DNA from 2 places in the Janthinobacterium sp. SUN128 genome. Region 1 is predicted to be linked to the other one. Evidence: predicted binding sites of a transcription regulator. Region 1 holds the regulator's gene; the other holds the start of a gene.
What was found. Region 1 encodes FNR, which switches genes on or off when oxygen is low (the NO sensors DNR and NnrR bind a similar motif). Its sites were predicted from a motif close to TTGATNNNNATCAA; they were not measured.
Positions count from the first base shown of each region.

Region 2: a site for FNR is predicted at 5,143-5,156, ahead of O3297_RS06855 (serine protein kinase). Genes of this name have one in related genera too.

Region 1 covers NZ_JAPWHY010000006.1:149,579-159,062, reverse strand. The annotation lists gene ccoN (cytochrome-c oxidase, cbb3-type subunit I) at 1-86, shown strand, start outside; gene ccoO (cytochrome-c oxidase, cbb3-type subunit II) at 102-716, shown strand; gene O3297_RS26785 (cbb3-type cytochrome c oxidase subunit 3) at 718-921, shown strand; gene ccoP (cytochrome-c oxidase, cbb3-type subunit III) at 914-1,834, shown strand; gene ccoG (cytochrome c oxidase accessory protein CcoG) at 1,837-3,219, shown strand; gene O3297_RS26770 (FixH family protein) at 3,322-3,846, shown strand; gene fnr (fumarate/nitrate reduction transcriptional regulator Fnr) at 3,850-4,608, opposite strand; gene O3297_RS26760 (response regulator) at 4,858-7,932, shown strand; gene O3297_RS26755 (TOBE domain-containing protein) at 8,004-8,771, opposite strand; gene O3297_RS26750 (sulfate/molybdate ABC transporter ATP-binding protein) at 8,812-9,484, opposite strand, start outside.
Region 2 covers NZ_JAPWHY010000001.1:1,526,410-1,535,893, reverse strand. The annotation lists gene O3297_RS06880 (bifunctional 2',3'-cyclic-nucleotide 2'-phosphodiesterase/3'-nucleotidase) at 1-813, shown strand, start outside; gene O3297_RS06875 (tetratricopeptide repeat protein) at 870-1,562, shown strand; gene O3297_RS06870 (catalase) at 1,861-3,297, shown strand; gene O3297_RS06865 (hypothetical protein) at 3,387-3,734, opposite strand; gene O3297_RS06860 (hypothetical protein) at 3,905-5,086, opposite strand; gene O3297_RS06855 (serine protein kinase) at 5,343-7,307, shown strand; gene O3297_RS06850 (DUF444 family protein) at 7,310-8,596, shown strand; gene O3297_RS06845 (SpoVR family protein) at 8,593-9,484, shown strand, end outside.

The sequences.
Region 1 (9,484 bases):
TCATGGGCTACAACACCTGGATGACGCTGCGCGGCAGCAAACTCCCCGTCGCCCGCATTCCGGAACTGAACGCGGCGCACGCCTGATAGGAGCGAAAGCAAATGAAATTTTCACATGCATGGATTGAAAGAAACCCCTGGCTGCTGATCGCCCTGGTCACGGTGGTGATCAGCATCGGCGGCGCCGTCGAGATCGTTCCCCTGTTCTTCCAGAAGAGCACGACGGAACCCGTCGCCGGCCTGAAACCATACTCGCCGCTGCGCCTGGCGGGCCGCGACATTTACGTGCGCGAAGGCTGCTACAACTGCCACTCGCAGATGGTGCGTCCGCTGCGCGCGGAAACGGAACGCTATGGCCACTATTCGGTCGCCGGCGAGTTCGTCTACGACCGTCCGTTCCAGTGGGGTTCCAAGCGCACGGGCCCCGACCTGGCCCGCGTGGGCGCGCGCTACAGCGACGAATGGCACCGCACGCACTTGAACAACCCGCGCGACGTGGTGCCCGAGTCGAACATGCCGTCCTACCCCTGGCTGGCGAAGACCAAGCTGGTGCCTGACGAGATCATGCCGAAGATGCGCGCCCTGAAACGCCTGGGCCAGCCGTACAGCGATGAAGAGATCGCCGCCGGCCCCGCGCAGCTGCAGGACAAGACGGAAGAAGACGCCCTGGTCGCCTATCTGCAAGGCCTCGGTACATTAATCAAAACAAGGAATTAGCATGGCAATCGAAAACCTGTTTGACAGCGCCAGCAGCGTCATGACGGTGGTTTCCTTTACGACGTTCGTGGGCATCCTGTGGTGGACGTTCAGCCGCAGCAACAGCGACTTCGACGCGGCGGCACGCCTGCCGTTCGCCGACGACGCGCTCGACTATCCGGCCGAAGCCGAAATGACCCTGGCGAAGGAGCATAACCATGGCTGACTTTACCAATGGCTTCTGGAATATCTACATCATCGTGCTGTCCCTGCTGGGCATCATCGGCTGCGGCGTGCTGCTGTACTCGCAGTCGAAAATCAAAGTGGTCGAGGGCGCCCCCGCTGACGGCACCACGGGCCACGTCTGGGACGAGGATTTGAAGGAACTCAACACGCCGATGCCGCGCTGGTGGATGTGGCTGTTCTACATCACCATCGTCTTCTCCCTGGCGTACCTGTTCCTGTACCCGGGCCTGGGCAACTATGCCGGCAGCCTGGGCTGGAAGTCGACGGGCCAGTACGAGGAAGAACTGAAGAAGGCGGAAGCCGACTACGGTCCCCTGTTCAACAAGTACCTGAGCCAGGACTTGAAGACGGTGGCCGCCGATCCGCAGGCGCAAGCCATCGGCCAGCGCCTGTTCCTGACCTACTGCGCGCAATGCCACGGTTCGGATGCACGCGGCAACAAGGGCTTCCCCAACCTGACCGACAAGGACTGGCTGTATGGCGGCGAACCCGACGTCATCAAGACCACCATCATGCACGGCCGCAATGGGCAGATGCCACCGATGGGCGCCGCCCTGGGCTCCGAAAAGGATGTCGAGAATGTGGCCCATTATGTGCTGAGCCTGTCCGGCTCGACCTCGGATCCCGTCAAGTCCGTGCTGGGCAAGGCCAAGTTCGGCGCCTGCATGGCCTGTCATGGCGCCGATGCCAAGGGTAACCAGATGCTCGGCGCGCCGAACCTGACGGACAAGACCTGGCTGTACGGCGGCAGCGCCGATACCATCATGGAAACCGTACGCAAGGGACGCAGCAACACCATGCCGGCCTTCAGCGATTTCCTCGGCGAATCCAAGGTACACGTGCTGTCGGCGTATGTCTGGAGCCTGTCGAATCCGCAGGCACCCGCGAAGTAAAAATGGAACCTCAAGTCATCAAGATGTATGCGGCCCGCGAGCAAATCTACCCTCGCGAGGCCAAAGGACGCTACGCTACCTGGCGATGGGTATGCGTATGGCTTACCCAGCTGGCGTTCTACGGCTTGCCGTGGTTGACCTGGAATGGCAGGCAAGCCCTGCTGTTCGATTTGACCACGCGCAAGTTCTACATTTTCGGCGTCGTGCTGTGGCCCCAGGATTTCATCTATCTGGCGGCCCTGCTGATCATCTGTGCGTATTTGTTGTTCCTCGTCACGGCCATTGCCGGGCGGGTGTGGTGCGGGTTCTCCTGCCCGCAAACGGTATACACGGAAATTTTCCTGTGGGTCGAACGCCGCATCGAGGGCACGCGCAGCGCGCGCATGGCCCTCGACAAGCAGGGCCCCTCCGTGCGCAAGGCATTCAAGAAGACGGCCAAGCACCTGGTATGGGGCGCCATCGCCCTGTGGACGGGCTTTACCTTTGTCGGCTACTTCACGCCGATCAAGGAACTGGCGCAGTCGGTGACCACCCTCAATTTCGGTCCCTGGGAATGGTTCTGGGTCTTGTTCTACAGCCTGGCAACCTACGGCAACGCGGGCTGGCTGCGCGAGCAGGTGTGCAAATACATGTGCCCCTACGCGCGCTTCCAGAGCGCCATGTTCGACCAGGACACGCTGATCATCACCTACGATGCCAAGCGCGGCGAACCGCGTGGCGCCATGAGCAAGAAGGCCGGCAACAACGACAAGCTGGGCGATTGCATCGACTGTACCCTGTGCGTGCAGGTGTGTCCGACCGGCATCGATATCCGCAACGGCCTGCAGTATGAATGCATCGGCTGCGCCGCCTGCGTCGATGCCTGCAACAGCGTGATGGACAAGGTCGAGCGGCCGCGTGGCCTGATACGCTACAGCACCGACCATGCGATGGAAAACAACTTCAATTCGAAGCAGATACGCCAACGCGCCATGCGCCCGCGCGTCCTGATCTACACTTCCATCCTGGCCCTGATCATCATCGCCGTGTGTACGTCGCTGGCCCTGCGCACGCCCCTGAAAATGGACGTGATCCGCGACCGCGGTTCGATGGGACGCGAAGTGGAGGACGGCATGATCGAAAACGTCTACCGCCTGCAGATCATGAATACGTCCGAGCAAAGCCAGCATTTTAAAATCAGCGCTTCCGGCTTGCCGGGCCTGACCTTGCTGACGCGCGAAGAAGTGACCTTGCAGCCGACGGAAACGCTGGGCTGGCCGATCCGCCTGCGCGTGCCGCACGGCGTCGGCGAGAAGGGCTCGAACAAGATTGCGATCGAATTGCAATCGCTGGACGATCCATCGCTGCATGTGCGTGAAAGCGCGGTATTCATCGTGCCGCGTTAACAAGGAAAGGCGGACGGGGACCGGGTGCCCTCGCCGCCGCCACGAAGTTGCAGGAAGGCCGGTCCCCATGCGGGGACTGGCTGATCAAACAGGAGAAACACCATGTCCGACAGTCTGAAACTGCAACCCCCCGTTGCACCGTGGTACAAGCATCGCTGGCCATGGCTGCTGATGATCGGTCCCGGCCTGTCCGTGGTCGTCGGCAGCTTCATGGGCTATATCGCGTTTACGCAGCCCGATGCGCTGGTGGTGGGCGATTATTACAAGCAGGGCAAGGCGATCAACCAGGATTTGAAGCGCGACACGATCGCCAGCGACCTGGCCATGGATACGCGCCTGTCATATGACGTGGCTGCAGCGCGCCTCAGTGGTTCCGTGCACAGCTTCGGCAAGGCTTATCAGGCGCCGCTGCAGCTGCACCTGGCGCATGCGACCCTGCCGGAAAAGGATATCAAGCTGCTGGTGCAGCCCGATGCGGCCGGCAATTTTTCCGTAGCACTGCCGATGCTCGAGCGCAGCCGCTGGCAAGTGCTGGTGGAAAACGACAAACGCGAGTGGCGCCTGTCCGGCATCTGGACCTGGCCCCTGCAACGCAGCATCGCGCTGCACGCGGATGAAGAACTGTAAGTCTTATTTGCAGACGTCCGTGCCGGCCGTAATGGCTTTCAACTTGGCCGGCTGCAGGATTTCGATCTCGCGGTTCGAGACGCGCAGCCAGCCTTCCTTCTTGAATTTCGACAATAAACGGCTGACGCTTTCGATGGTCAGGCCCAGATAGTTGCCGATTTCCTCGCGCGACATGCGCAGCTGGAAATTGCTGCCCGAATAGCCGCGTGCTTCATAGCGCGACGCCAGGTTGACGATGAAGGCGGCAAAACGCTGGGTCGCCTGCATATTGCCCAGCAATAGCATGACGCTTTGCTCGCGCGTGATTTCCTGGCTCATCATGCGGTGGAAATGACGCAGCAGGGTCGGCATATTGCCCAGCAATTGTTCCAGGCTGGAAAACGGAATTTCACACACTTCACTGTCTTCCAGCGCCACCGCATTACAGTGGTGGCGGTCGGCGCTGATGGCATCCATGCCCAGCAGTTCACCGGCCATCTGGAAACCCGTCACCTGCTCTTCGCCACCCGGATTGATCTGGTAGGTCTTGAAGTGCCCGAGGCGGATCGCGTACAGGTTCTGGAACGAGTCGCCGATGCGGAACAGCGAGGCCCCGCGCACGATCTTGCGGCGGCGGCCGATGATCTGGTCCAGCCTATCCATGTCGCCCACATCAAGGCCCATCGGCAGGCACAATTGATGCATGCTGCAGGTCGAGCATCGTGCACGCAACGCCTCCACGTTCACGGTGGGCAAGGTGGGAGTGAGTAGCGCTTCAGTCATGTCGGTACCTTTTAGAAAATGCAACAACAAGTTTACTGCATACAGCTGCATACAGGGTTGCCGTATGCCAATTTCACCGTAAATTCGGCGAATAAACGACGTCCAGCCTTTAATTATATGGCAACATCGTCAAAAGCCCATACGGGGCGGGCAATTTGCGCGGCGGCGCTTGCCAAGCTGGGGTATTGATAGGAAAATTCCTGACAGCATTATCTGCCGCCTGTGCCGCCCGGCACTGAAAAGGAAATCATGAAGCCTCTCGGCATTAAAGCAAAAGTCGCGCTGGCCACCAGCCTGACCTCGATCGCCATGATCGCGCTGGTCACCATGATCCAGGTGCAGCACATGCGCGACGACTTCACCCGAGTACTGCTGAGCCAGCAGTCATCCCTGATCAGCCGCACCGCTGCCGAGCTCGACGACAAGCTGGGCATGCTGCTGCAGATTGTCACCCTGACGGCCAGGCAGCAGCCGCCGGAATTGATCGCCCAGCCCGCCAAACTGCGCGAATACTATGCGCGCCGCTCGATGCTGGTGCTGTTCGACGACGTGCTGGTGCTCGACGCGCATGGCGCCATCGTGGCCGACATGCCGGAAGTGACGGGGCGCGCCGGCATCAACGTCGCCGAGCGCGAGTATTTCCAGACCGTCCTGCGCACGCGCCAGCCCATGATTACCGAGCCGATGCTGGGCAAGTCGAGCGGCATGCCCATCGTGCAGATGGTGGCGCCCGTGCTGGCCGCCGATGGCCAGGTGGCCGGCGTGGTGATCGGCGTGCTGCGCCTGTACAAGGACAATCTGCTGGGCCGCCTGCGCTCGGAAAAGATCGGCAAGAGCGGCTATTACTTCATCCTCACGCGCGGCGCCGTGCCGCGCTATGTGCTGCACCCCGATACCAGCCGTTTGCTGCAGCCGCGCAAGCCGAACGCCAACCTGACGACCACCCAGCTGCTGAAGGAGGATGGCGAAGGCAGCATGGTCAGCACCAACAGCCGCGGCATCACGGCCGTCAACAGCTTCAAGCGCCTGAAATCCGTGAACTGGCTGCTGGCCGCCTCGCTGCCCGTCGAGGATGCCTTCGAACCGTTCGATGGCGTACTGTACCGGCTGGTGCTGTGGAGCATCCTCGCTTCGCTGCTGGCCGCCTTTGTTCTGGGCTTGGTCACCGTACGCCTGCTGTCGCCGCTGGTGCGCCTGCGCGACACCCTGCTGGCCCTGCGCACCAGCGGCAGCCGTTTCACCCCCGTGCCGGTACAGCAGCGCGACGAGATCGGCGAACTGACGGAAGCGTTCAATGGCCTGATGAGCGAACGCGACCGCCTGCAGCAGGAACTCGAAGCGCGCGCGGCGGAGCTGGAGCAGGAACGCGACCGGGCCGAGGCGGCCAACCGCGCAAAGAGCGATTTCGTGGCCAACATGAGCCATGAAATCCGCACGCCCCTCAATGCCGTGCTGGGCATGGTGTATTTGCTGGGCAATACCAGGCTCGACACGGAACAGCGCAAGTACCTGACCATGGTCAGAGTGGCGGGCCAGTCGCTGCTGGGCATCCTCAACGATGTGCTCGACTATTCGAAGATCGAGGCGCGCCGCATGGAATTGTCACCCGTCGAATTCGACCTCGATGAAGTCATGAATACCCTGGCCACGACGATGACGATGAATGCGGGCGAAAAGGAGCTGGAACTGGCCATCGCCGTCGAGCCCGACGTACCGCGGCGCCTCGTGGGCGACGCCCAGCGCCTGCAGCAAATTCTCGTCAACCTGGCCGGCAACGCCATCAAGTTTACCGAGAGCGGCGAAGTGGTGGTGGCCGTCAGCCTGGCCGAGAGCGAAAACGGGCGCGCCTGGCTGCGCTTCGAGGTGCGCGACACGGGCATCGGCATGACGGAACTGCAGCAACAGCAGCTGTTTGCCGCGTTTTCGCAGGGCGACCAGAGCATCACGCGGCGCTTCGGCGGCACGGGCCTGGGCCTGGCCATCAGCAAGCAGCTGATCCACATGATGGGCGGCGACATCGCCGTCGCCAGCAGCGAAGGCAAGGGCAGCCGCTTCTGGTTCAGCGTGCCCTTCGAGATGCTGGCGCAGCCGGCCGAAACGCGGCGCACGCCGGCCCTGGGCCAGCTGCGCCTGCTGGTGGCCGACGACAACCGCACCACGCGCGAACTGATCGTCAAGCTGATCGAGGCGTGGGGCTGGCTGGCCGACGAAGTGGACTCCGGCTTTGCCGCCATCGAACTGTACCGCGAACGCCTGGCGCAGCAGCAGCCGTACGACGTGGTGCTGGCCGACTGGCACATGCCCGTGATGGACGGACTGGCCACGGCCAAGGCCATCCGCCAGGCGGCCAGCGGCCAGCGCCAGCCCATCGTGGTGATGGTCAACGCCTTCGCCCGCAACCACCTGGAGGAAATCTCCAGCGCGGCCGAGGCCGATGTCGTGCTGATGAAGCCGATCACGGGCTCCAGCCTGTTCGATGCCCTGCACCAGGCGCTGATCGCCAAGAATGACGACGGCGAGCAGCGCATCCTGCACCAGCCGCTGGGCACGGAACTGGCCGGCGTGCATTTCCTGCTGGTGGAAGACAATCATTTGAACCAGGCCGTGGCGCGCGGCATCCTCGAACACATGGGCGCCACCCTGGACGTGGTGGGCGATGGCTTGCAAGCCGTGGAACGGCTGCGCACGGAAGCGCTGCGCTACGACATCGTGCTGATGGACATGCAGATGCCCGTCATGGACGGTTTCAGCGCCACCCACATCATCCGCACGGAACTGCGCCTGAACCTGCCCGTGATCGCCATGACGGCCGGCGTGCTGGCGTCCGAGCGCGAGCGCTGCATGACGGCCGGCATCAGCGACTTCATCGCCAAGCCCGTGGTGGTGGAAGAGATGATGGAAGTCATCCTGCGCCACCTGCCCAAGCGTCCGCAAGTACAGGCGGCCGAGCCGGTACGCGTCGCCGATGAAGAAGTGTTTTCCATGGCGCCGCTGATGCGCGTGATGGGACGCGATGCGAAGGGGCGCGGCGTGCTGCGGCGCATGGTGGAAGACGCGCTGAACAAGGGCATGACGCCCGTGCGCGACGCCGAAACAGCGTTGCAATCGGGCCGCCACAGCGACGTGGCGCGCATCCTGCACGGCGTGCGCGGCTCCGTGGGCACCCTGGGCACGAAACGCCTGATCCGCGCCGCGTTCGCCACCGAGGAAGCCATCGACGCGGGCCGCCTGGACGAGGTGCCGGCGCTGCTGGCGCACACGGCGCAGGAACTGGAGCAGGCGCTGGCGGCGGCGACGGATTGGTTGTCCAGGCTGAAGGATTAAGCTCGTTTGAACCCAAGAGATAAAGGCCGGGGTCGTACCCTCAGGGTACGACCCCAGTCCTTGCTTTGGGTTTAGGCGGGCACACCCAGGATCACGCTGGATGCCTTGAAAATCGCCGTCACGCTGCTGCCGATGGCGATGCCCAGGTCGGTGCTGCTCTGGTTGGTGATGATGGCCGCGATCGTGCCGCCGCGCGGCAAGTCAACCACCACTTCCGTGTTGACGGCGCCCGTCTGCACCCGCGTGACGGTGCCGGCCAGCTGGTTGCGCGCGGAAAAGCGCGCGCCTTCGCTGTCCGCCACAAGGATGATGGACGAGGCCTTGATCAGCGCAAACGCTTCCGCGCCCGGCACCAGTCCCAGGCTTGCGCTGCTGCCTTGCGTGACGATGGCGACGATCTGCTGGCCGCCGGGCAATTCCAGGGTGACTTCGTCGTTGACGGCGCCCTGTTTCAGTTCGGCCACCTTGCCCAGGAATTGATTGCGTGCCGTGGTTTTCATGGCCATTCTCCGTATGAGTAAAAGATCGTCGGCGATGCCTTCCGCCTGGCTGCCCAGCTGGCGCAGGTAGCGGGCATGCTCCCGCTCGATGATGCGGAAATTGTCGACCAGCTGGCGCCCCCGCTGAGTCAGCCGCGTGCCGCCGCCGCCCTTGCCGCCCGTCAGGCGCTCGACCAGCGGCTCGCCGGCCAAGTTGTTCATCGCGTCGATGGCGTCCCAGGCCGCCTTGTAGCTCATCTTCACAAGCTTGGCCGCCTGCGTGATGGAGCCGCATTCGGCGATAGCGCCCAGCAATTCCACCCGGCCGGCGCCGCCCAGGTTTTCTCCGCCCACCGTCATCCATACCGAGCCTTGCAAGCCGATTTCCGCTGCCGCTGATTTATCCAATGCGTTCACCCAATGCCATGTGTTCTTCCCTGTTATCGATCTGTCCGTCGCGCAAGTACAGCACATGCTCGCCGAGGATGCGCGCATCTTCCGGATCGTGTGTGATCAGGATCATGGGCACGTCCAGGCGCTGCTGCCACTGGCTCAGTTCCAAACGCATTTTGACACGCAGGGCCGGATCGAGGGCGGCAAACGGCTCGTCGAGCAGCAGCGCGCTGGGCTCGGCCACGAGCGCCCTCGCCAGCGCCACCCGTTGGCGCTGGCCTCCGGACAACTCGTCGGGAAACTGGTGCGCCAGTTCCTGCAAGTGGAAGGCGTCAAGCCAATGCTCGACCTTCTGCAATTTTTCGCGCGCGCGCGGATTGAACCAGCCCCGCGCCAGGCCAAAGCCCACGTTCTGGCGCACCGTCAGGTGCGGAAACAGCGCGTAATCCTGGAACAGGTAGGCGACATTGCGCTGCTGCGGCGGCAGGTTGATGCCGGCGGCGGCATCGAACAGGGTGCGCCCGTTCAGGCGGATATGGCCCGCGTCAGGCGTGAAGAGTCCGGCAATGGCTTTCAGGGTCATGCTCTTGCCTGCGCCGGACGGGCCATACATGGCGATGCGCTGGCTATCGGACGTGCATTGCACTTGCATGTCGAAGCGGCGTTTGCCGGAGCGCAAG
Region 2 (9,484 bases), on a different contig from region 1:
CAGGCGCAGCTCGACTACGTGAAGAATTTCATTGCCACCAGCACCGATGCGACCTTGTCCAGCTACAAGAACATCCCCGTCATTTCCTGCAGCGCGCCATTCAAGGCGGGCCGCAACGGGCCGTCGGACTTCACGGACGTGGCCGCGGGCGCTTCCCCGGCCGCGCCGGTCGGCTTGCAAGTGCGCAATCCGGGCGACCTGTATTTATATAGCAATAACAACCTGCAAGCCGTGAAGATCAAGGGCGCGGACTTGAAGGCGTGGCTGGAAACGTCGGCCAAACAATTCAACCAGATCGATCCGGCCAGTGCGGCCGAGCAAGACCTGGTGCCGTCGTATGGCACGATCTATAACTATGACGTGTTCTACGCGGAAAACAATGCGCTGACGTACCAGATCGACGTGACGAAAAAGCCGGGCAGCCGCATCGTCAACCTCACGTACAAGGGGGCGGCGGTGGCCGATGGCGATGATTTCATCGTTGCTACCAACGACTACCGCGCCGGTGGCGGCGGCGCCGTGCCTGGCATCGATGGCAGCAAGACCATCATCAAGTCGCCCGATGCGAACCAGGCCGTGGTCAGCAACTACCTGGCGTCGCTCAGCACCAAGGGCGGCAAGGTCACGCTGGCGGCCAATGGCAGCGCGCGCAGCTGGAGCTTCGTCAAGACGGCCACGGCCGGTCCCGTGATCCTGCGCTCGGCGCCGGGCCATCTGGCGCTGGCGCAAGGCAGCGGCATCAGCAACGTGGCGGCCGAAGGCGGCCTCGACGCCAGCGGCTTTGCCAAGTACCGCATCGACCTGAGCAAATAAGGTCCGAGGGCCGGAACAAGCGCAGTTCCGGCCTGTTTTGATGAAAGGTAATCCCAATGAAACACGCACTCTCCCTCCCCGCCGTCGTGCTGGCGGCAGCCCTGGCCGCCTGCCAGGCATCGCCACCGCCCACGGCGGCGGAAATCGAAGCCGTCGCCATGCATGCGCGCCAGGCGGGCGACCACCAGGCCGAGCGCAAGGTCCGCGGCTGGGCCGGCAAGGACATGCCCGTCGCCGAGCGCGAACTGGCGCTGATTTACCAGCCCCGTGCCGAACGCCGCGCCGAGGCCCTGGCCTTGTTCGAACAGGCGGCCCGCGCCGGCGACACGGAAGCTGCCTTCGAACTGGGCCAGATGCTGCGCGCGGCCACGCCGGCCCAAGCCTGGCTGTGGTACCGGCAAGCGGCGCAGCAAGGCCATGCAAAGGCGGCATTGATGCTGGGCTTGCTGGCGGCGAATGGCGAAGGCGTGCCGAAAGATCAAGGTGAAGCGGCGCGCTGGCTGGACAAGTCGAGCGAGCTGGGCAATCCACACGCCATGTTCCTGCTGTACAACGCCTACCGTGAAGGCCGCGGCGTGCCGCGCGACCTGGCCAAGGGGCGCGAATTGCTGGAGGAAGCGGCCCACCATGAATACCCGCCCGCCATCCAGGAACTGGCCATGACGGTGCAGGCGGACGACGCCCTGCGCGCCGGCCACCTGATGAAGGAAGCGACGGAGCACCGGCATAACAATTGGAACCGTTTTTAAAAAACTGGGTTTTAAAATCTGGACAAAAGGCCAGTGGCGTGAGCTAGGCCTGCCTTTATATACTTGTAACTTGCAAGCGTGCGGGAGCGGCAGCCATTCAGCGCTTATGATACAAGGATGCCGCCTGTGCTTGCATGGGCGGCGTGGCAAGCCGTCTCGCACAAAAAGGTTTACACTGAAATTGCATTTTAGAAATTTTACTCTGGACCAGCCCCGGTGAGTGTTCATTCAACCCAGCCAGTGTTTGAGTAGCGCCGGTGCGTCCATTGCTCTGCCTAGCCATGAAAGAAAGAGTCCAATGAAAAAGCTGACCACCGCCTTTGGCGCGCCTGTAGTCGATAACCAGAACATCCAGACGGCCGGCCCACGCGGCCCCGCCCTGCTGCAAGATGTGTGGTTCCTGGAAAAGCTGGCCCACTTCGACCGCGAAGTCATTCCCGAGCGCCGCATGCATGCCAAGGGTTCCGGCGCGCACGGCACGTTTACCGTCACGCACGATATCACGCGCTACACGCGCGCGAAAATCTTTGGCGAAGTGGGCAAGAAAACGCCGATGTTCGCGCGCTTTTCCACGGTAGCCGGCGAACGGGGCGCGGCGGACGCGGAACGCGATATCCGCGGCTTCGCCCTGAAGTTCTACACGGAAGAAGGCAACTGGGACCTGGTCGGCAACAATACGCCCGTGTTTTTCATGCGCGACCCATTGAAATTTCCCGATTTGAATCACGCCATCAAGCGCGACCCGCGCACGGGCTTGCGCAGCGCCAACAGCAACTGGGACTTCTGGACCTCGCTGCCCGAAGCCCTGCACCAGGTCACGGTGGTGATGAGCGACCGTGGCTTGCCGCGCAGCTTCCGCCATATGCATGGCTTCGGCAGCCATACCTTCAGCTTCCTGAATGCGCAAAACGAGCGTTTCTGGGTCAAGTTCACGTTCAAGACCCAGCAAGGGATTCAAAATCTGACGGATGCCGAAGCCGAAGAACTGGTAGGCAAGGACCGCGAAAGCTCGCACCGCGACTTGTACGAGAGCATCGAAAACAAGGATTTCCCCCGCTGGACCCTGTACGTGCAGATCATGCCGGAAAAAGAGGCAGGCACCTATCACCTCAACCCGTTTGACCTGTCGAAAGTATGGCCGCACGGCGACTATCCGCTGATCGAAGTGGGCGTGCTGGAACTGAACCGCAATGCGGACAATCACTTTGCCGAAGTGGAACAAGCCGCCTTCAACCCGGCCAACGTGGTGCCAGGCATCAGCTTTTCGCCGGACAAGATGCTGCAAGGCCGGCTGTTTTCGTATGGCGACGCGCAGCGCTACCGCCTCGGCGTAAACCACAGCCATATCCCTGTCAACGCGCCGAAATGCCCGTTCCACAGCTATCACCGCGACGGCCAGATGCGGGTCGACGGCAACCAGGGCGGAACCTTGGGCTATGAACCGAACAGCGAGCAGGAATGGGCCGAGCAGCCCGATTTCCGCGAACCGCCGCTGAGCATCGAAGGCGCGGCCGACCACTGGAACCACCGTGTCGACGAGGATTACTATTCGCAGCCGCGTGCCCTGTTCCGCCTGATGACGCCGGCACAGCAGCAAGCCTTGTTCGACAACACGGCCCGCGCCATCTCGGGCGCTTCGGAACAAGTCAAGCAACGCCACATCGGCAACTGCACCCTGTGCGACCCTGCCTATGGCGCGGGCGTGGCTGAAGCGATCGGCCGCCTGAGCAAATAAGGCGGGCGGATAAGCGAAGCCGAAGGCCTGGCAACAGGTCTTCCTGCGGCTATGCGCAGCCCGGTGGCCTAGCCGTCGGGCTCGCCTACCTACCAGCGTTGGATATCGATCTGGCCCGTGATGCTCGTCTCCACCGGATAGCCCTCGACCTGCAACGGTACGCGCCGCTTGACGGACGAGTCGCGCAAATATACGACAAGCGCTTCCTTGCCCACGGCCGTCTGCCCCAGGCTGACGCCTTCCACGCCATCGATCGCCATCAGCGCCCGCTCGTTGCGCCGCTTTGCCGCTTCCAGGCGGCCCGGGGGCGCGGCAGGGGCGTAGTATCCCTGGCCCGCGCCGCCCATTCCCTGTCCAGAGGCATCATCCGGCAAATACGGCATGGCGGCGTCCTCGAAGACGGCATGGGGCGATTGTGCGAATTTACTGTTTGACATGACAGACCCTCCTGATGCCTTCCATGATACACCCGGCCATCCGGCGTTGCAGCACGCTTCGCCGGCCAACACCATGCGTGGCTGCTGCCCTTGACACATATCATCATCGTGCAAAAGACAGCGTGATGCAAGGCGGCGCAACGCCGCCGCGCCATGCCCTTGCAGCGTGCTCAGGTGTACAAATTGATGTCGAGCGCCACCACCACCCGCCGCATCTGGTTGGCAAACGTGATATTGCCGCCGCCGGCAAACAGCAGTCCGACGGGATTGCGCTGCTGGTTCCACGTCCAGATGGACGAGCCGGAATCGCCGCCGGCGCTGAATGCGCCGCTGACGCCCGTGATGGCGATCTGGTCTTGGAACAGCGCGATCCTGCCGCCGCCGTAATTGACGTTGATGGTAGCGCCCAGGCCCGTGATGCGGCCCTGCGTCAGCTGCGTCGTGCGACCGGACTTGCCAACCATCATGCCCAGCGCGGGCGCCACCAGCGCATTGCTGATGCGGAAGTACGCCGGCACGCCGCCGCTCAGGTAGACCAGTTCGGGGCGCACGCGGTCTGGCCAGGCCCAGCCGGTGGCGCAATCGACGAAATTGACGCCGCCGCTGAAATTGATGGGCACGAAGCGCTCGAGCACGGCCACCTGGTCTTGCGGGCAGCGGCCGCCATCGATGGGGCCCGGCTGCACGATGCAGTCGTTGAACACGCCGCCATTGGAATTGGCCAGCACATGATTATTGCTAAGAATCATCAAACGACTGTTGCGCGGCGCGCTGCGCCCCACAGCCAGGCAGCCGATGGTGCCGGCCGTGATGCGGAAATGCCCGACCGACACGCCGCCCGGCGCAGGGCGCAAACGGAAGCGGTGCGGCTGCGCATCGATCACGCCCGTGACGACGATGTTGACGGGCACCCTGTCGCTGGACACGGCGCGCACGCCCATGGCTCCCACGATGGCGGCCTTGGCGCGGTCGACGGAAGTGGGCTCGGCCACGTACAGGGTCAGGGCCGGCAAGCCCGGTTCGCCGGACGAACTGTCGCTGGCGCCCTCGCCCAGGCCGATGGACACGCCCTGGATATTGCCGCCGTCGCTGAAGGCGTCGGCTGCGCGCACGCCGCCCGCCTGGGAAATGCTTTGGCGCATGCCGTCTTCGATGCTGCGCTTGATTTCCAGCAATTCCATGCTGACGCCGCTCAAGGCGTCGGGCACGTCCGAGACGGACGCGCTCTCGATCGTATTATCGTCTTTGCCAGGGACGGAAAATTGGCCGACGGCCTCTTCATCGTCCGCGCTTTGTCCCCTGCCGCTGGCGCCAGGCGGGGCGCTGAAACCATTCTCGTTGCCTATCATCATGTTCTCCTCGTGGGTCGCCGCAAACCACCAGTCTGGACGGCCCGCGCCGGCCGGTATTGATCTGGATTGAACTGCGCTGGCGCATGGCGGCCCTGCCCCAACGGGGGCAGCGAGGATAAAAATAGTTCCCTCGTCAAGGTTGAGCGAGATCATGCGTGCGGCCAGAGGTGGCGCCGTATACTTGGCTGACAGGCTGGAACCGGGCCTGCTCCACGGCAGCAACGGTATGGATGGGGAAATAATGACGAGCCCTGGTATGACACGCCACGACGACGCGCCCGCGGGCGAGCAAGCAGGCCAGCATGCGGGTTTTGTGCACGGCATGGCGGCCTGGGCGGCAAAACACCGCATCCGCCCATGGGGCGGCAGTTTTGCCGACTTCATCGAGCAGATCCTGCCGGGCCGCGCGGCCCTGCTGACGCGCAGCGCGCACCAGTACCTGTGGGACATGATGCGCTGGAACGGCCAGACCGATGACAACGGGCGCTTCCGCTGCCGCCTGTTCGACGACGAGCTGTTCGGCATCGACGAGGCAATCGACCGGGTTGCCGCCTACTTCAAGGCCGCCGCCGCCGGCTCCGAGGTGGGCCGGCGCATGTTGCTATTGCTGGGCCCGCCGTCGGGGGGCAAGTCGACCATGGTGATCCTGCTCAAGCGGGGGCTGGAAGAATACAGCCACAGCAGCGAAGGCGCGCTGTACGGCATCGCCGGCTGTCCCGTGCACGAATCGCCGCTGCATCTGGTGCCGCACAGCATGCGCGCCGACTTTCGCGCCAGCTATGATGCCGAGCTGCAGGGCGAACTGTGCCCCCATTGCCGCGCCCGCCTGGAAGAACAGTACGCAGGCGATTTCCTGCGCATGCCCGTCGAGCGCATCCACCTGTCCGAGGCGGGCCGCTGCGGCATCGGCACGTATGCGCCGCACGATCCCACCACGGCCGACCTGGCCGACTTGGTCGGTTCCGTCGACCTGTCGAAAGTGGCTCAGTACGGCGACGAAGGCGATCCGCGCGCCTGGTCGTGGTCCGGCGCGGTATACGCGGCCAGCCGCGGCATGCTGGAAATGATCGAGATTCTCAAGGTCAAGCGGGAATTCCTCTATTTACTATTAACCCTGACGCAGGAAAAGAATGTCAAGGTGTCGCGCTTTCCCCTGATCTATCTCGACGAAACCATCCTCGCGCACACGAATCTGGCCGAATTTCGCAAATTCCTGCAAGAAAGCGAAAACGAGGCGCTGCTCGACCGCATGGTCATCGTGCAAGTGCCGTACACGCTCAATTATCGCGAGGAAGCACGCATCTACCGCAAGTTGATCCTGGCGGCCGCGCCCGCCTTCCGCGATGTACACCTCGATCCGCACGTGCTGCATGCGGCGGCCGTGTTTGCCATCCTCAGCCGTCTGCCCGAAGGCGAGGACAAGGAGGCCGAGCTGGTCAAGAAACTGCGCATCTACGCCGATGAAGACGTGGACGACTTGCAGCCGGCCGACATCCGCCGCATGCGCGAGCGCGACAAGGCGCCCGACGAGGGCCTGTCGGGCGTGTCGCCCCGTTTCGTCATCAATGCCCTGTCGCACGCCATCATTTCCGCCCAGCGCAACAGCCTGTCCACCATGGACGTGCTGCTGGCCCTGAAGGACGGCATTGAAAACGATGCGCGCATCGAACCACGGCGCAAGCGCAAGTGGGTCGATTACCTGGTGCTCACGCGCAAGGATTTCTATAACCGCTGGGTCAAGGCTGACGTGCACAAGGCCCTGTTCGTGTCGTTCGAGCAAGAAGCGCAAGACTTGCTGAACAAATATCTCGATGAAGTCGAAGCCATGCTCGACAACCGCCAGATCCGCGATCCCATCACCAGCGAAGAGCGCCGTCCCGACGAACGGTTCCTGCGCGCCGTGGAAGAAAAAATCCACATCAGCGACTCGGGCAAGCAATCTTTCCGACAAGAAGTGGTCCGCAAGGCCATGAGCGCCTTCAAGCGGGGCGAGCCATTTGGCCTGGGCAGCCATGCGCAACTGCACGACGCCATCCAGCAATACCTGTTCGAGCAGCGGCGCGACGTGCTGCGTCTGGTCGGCTCGGCCAAGCGCCCAGATGACGACGTGCGGTCCAGGATTTCGGCCGTCGAGCAGCGCCTGGTCGACGAATACGGCTATGACGCCCATAGCGCGCGCGAAGCGCTCAACTACGTAACCACCTTGCTGGCGCAGGAATAGCCATGTCCGCCACGACCTCGCCAGGCAACGGCAATCAGCATGGCCCTCCGGAACGGGATGGCCGCTCAGGCTCGCCAGCCACGGCAAGCAAGGTGCATTCCGCCGGCGCGACAGCGCCAACGGGCCCCGCGCCTGCCCTGGCCCAGCCGTGGTACGGGCTGTTCTCGCGCGGCGCGCGCGACTGGCTGCGCCACAACCAGAAAGTGCGCGACGCCGTGCAGGCGCACTTGCCCGAGCTGATCGCCACCCCTGACCTGATCGGCGGGCCGCAGCAACGCACGGTGCAAGTGCCCATGCGCCTGCTTGAACATGCGCATTTCCGCCTGGCGCCCGCGCGCAGCAGCGTGGGCGCGGGCCAGGGTGGCGGCCAGCCCGGCGATCTCCTGCGCGCGGCCCGCCCCGCCGCCACGGGCGGGGCGGGAACGCAAGGCGAAGGCGGCGATGGCGAGGGGGCGGTGCGCCTGCTGCTCGAGTTTCCCATCGACGATATTCTCGACTGGTTGTGGGACGCCTTCGAGCTGCCGCACCTGAAGCCGCGCCACCTGGGCGCCATCGATGAAGTCCGGCTCGTGCGTAGCGGCCTGGACCGTCATGGCGCCCGTTCGCGCCTGGACCGGCGGCGCACTGTCAAGGAAGCCATCAAGCGGCGTGCCTTGCAAACGCAGCCCGTGCCCTTCACCAATGACGACTTGCGCTACCGCCAGGTGCTGCCACAGCCCCGCCCCAGCGCGAATGCCGTCGTGTTTTTCGTGCTGGACGTATCGGCCAGCATGGCGCAGGCCGAGCGCAAGCTGGCCAAATCCTTCTTTTTCTTTGCCTTGCAGGGCTTGCGCCGCAGATATGTGCGCGTGGAAACACGCTTTATCGCCCATACGACGCGGGCGTGGGAGTTTTCCGAAGCCGAGTTCTTCCAGGTCAACGGCATGGGCGGCACCATGGCTTCCACCGCCTTTCGCCTGAGCCGGGAGCTGCTGCAGGAACACTACGCGCCGGGACGCTACAACGCCTATCTGTTCTATGCTTCCGATGGCGAGAATTTCAGCGAAGACCGGGGAGCGACCAGCCTGGTCCTGGGCGAACTGGGCACCTTGCTCAACTATATGGGCTATGTGGAAACCGTGCCTGGCGTGCCGCGCAGCCTGGAAACGGAAATGCACAGCCTGTGCGCCGAGCAGGAACGGCGCGGCTTGCCCTTGCACAGCAGCATCCTGAGCAAAAATGACGATATCTGGGCGGCCATCCGCACCTTTTTCCAGCACGAGGCGGCAGAAACGGAGGAACCGCCATGACCCAGCCTGACGCTCAGCGCCACGGCGACACGGCCGGCCCGGACGGCTACGCGACGCGCATCGAAGCGCTGGCGCGGGAACTGGGGCTGGCATTTGCACCCGTCGAGTTCGAGCTGGTGCCGGACAGCTTCATGGCCGAGATCGCCATCTATGGCTTGCCCGTGCGCATGCGCCACTGGTCGTTCGGCGTGCGCTACATCCACCAGCTCGTGCATCAAAAGATGGGCAACTCGCATATGTTCGAAGTCATGTTCCCCGGCGACCCTTGCCATGCCTACATGGCCGAACACAATTCCGTGGCGGAAAACACCCTCGTCACAGCGCATGTGCTGGGCCACGCCGACTTTGCCAGCCGCAATGCCCTGTTCCTGCGTTTCGGCGCCATGGCGGGCCAGCACATCCTGGAACAAAGCGCGGCACGGGCACAGCGTCTCGAAATGGCGCTGCAACGCCATGGGCAGGAGCCGGTGGAAGCCGTGCTCGACGCGGCACTGGCGCTGGAACAGCATGTGGACATCCACGCCGAGCTGCACCGCCCGCCCTATGCGGCATCCGGGCCAGCCTGCGTGGCGGGTACGCGCGACAGGAGCAGCGACGACGCTCCTTTTGCACAACGCTACCGGCGCCTGCCCGGCGAAGCGGCCGCGCGGGCGGCCCACGAGGCGGCACGGGCACGCGTGACGCAGCGCCCGCTCCTGCCGCCGCAGCCCGAATACGATTTATTATGGTTCATCGCGCAATATGCGCCGGAGCTGGCCGACTGGGAACGCGACATTTTCCTGGCCGTGCGCGAAGAGTCGTTTTACTTCTATCCCGTGTACGCCTGCCAGATCATGAACGAAGGCTGGGCCTCGTACTGGCATGCGCGGCTGCTGCGCGAAGCCGACT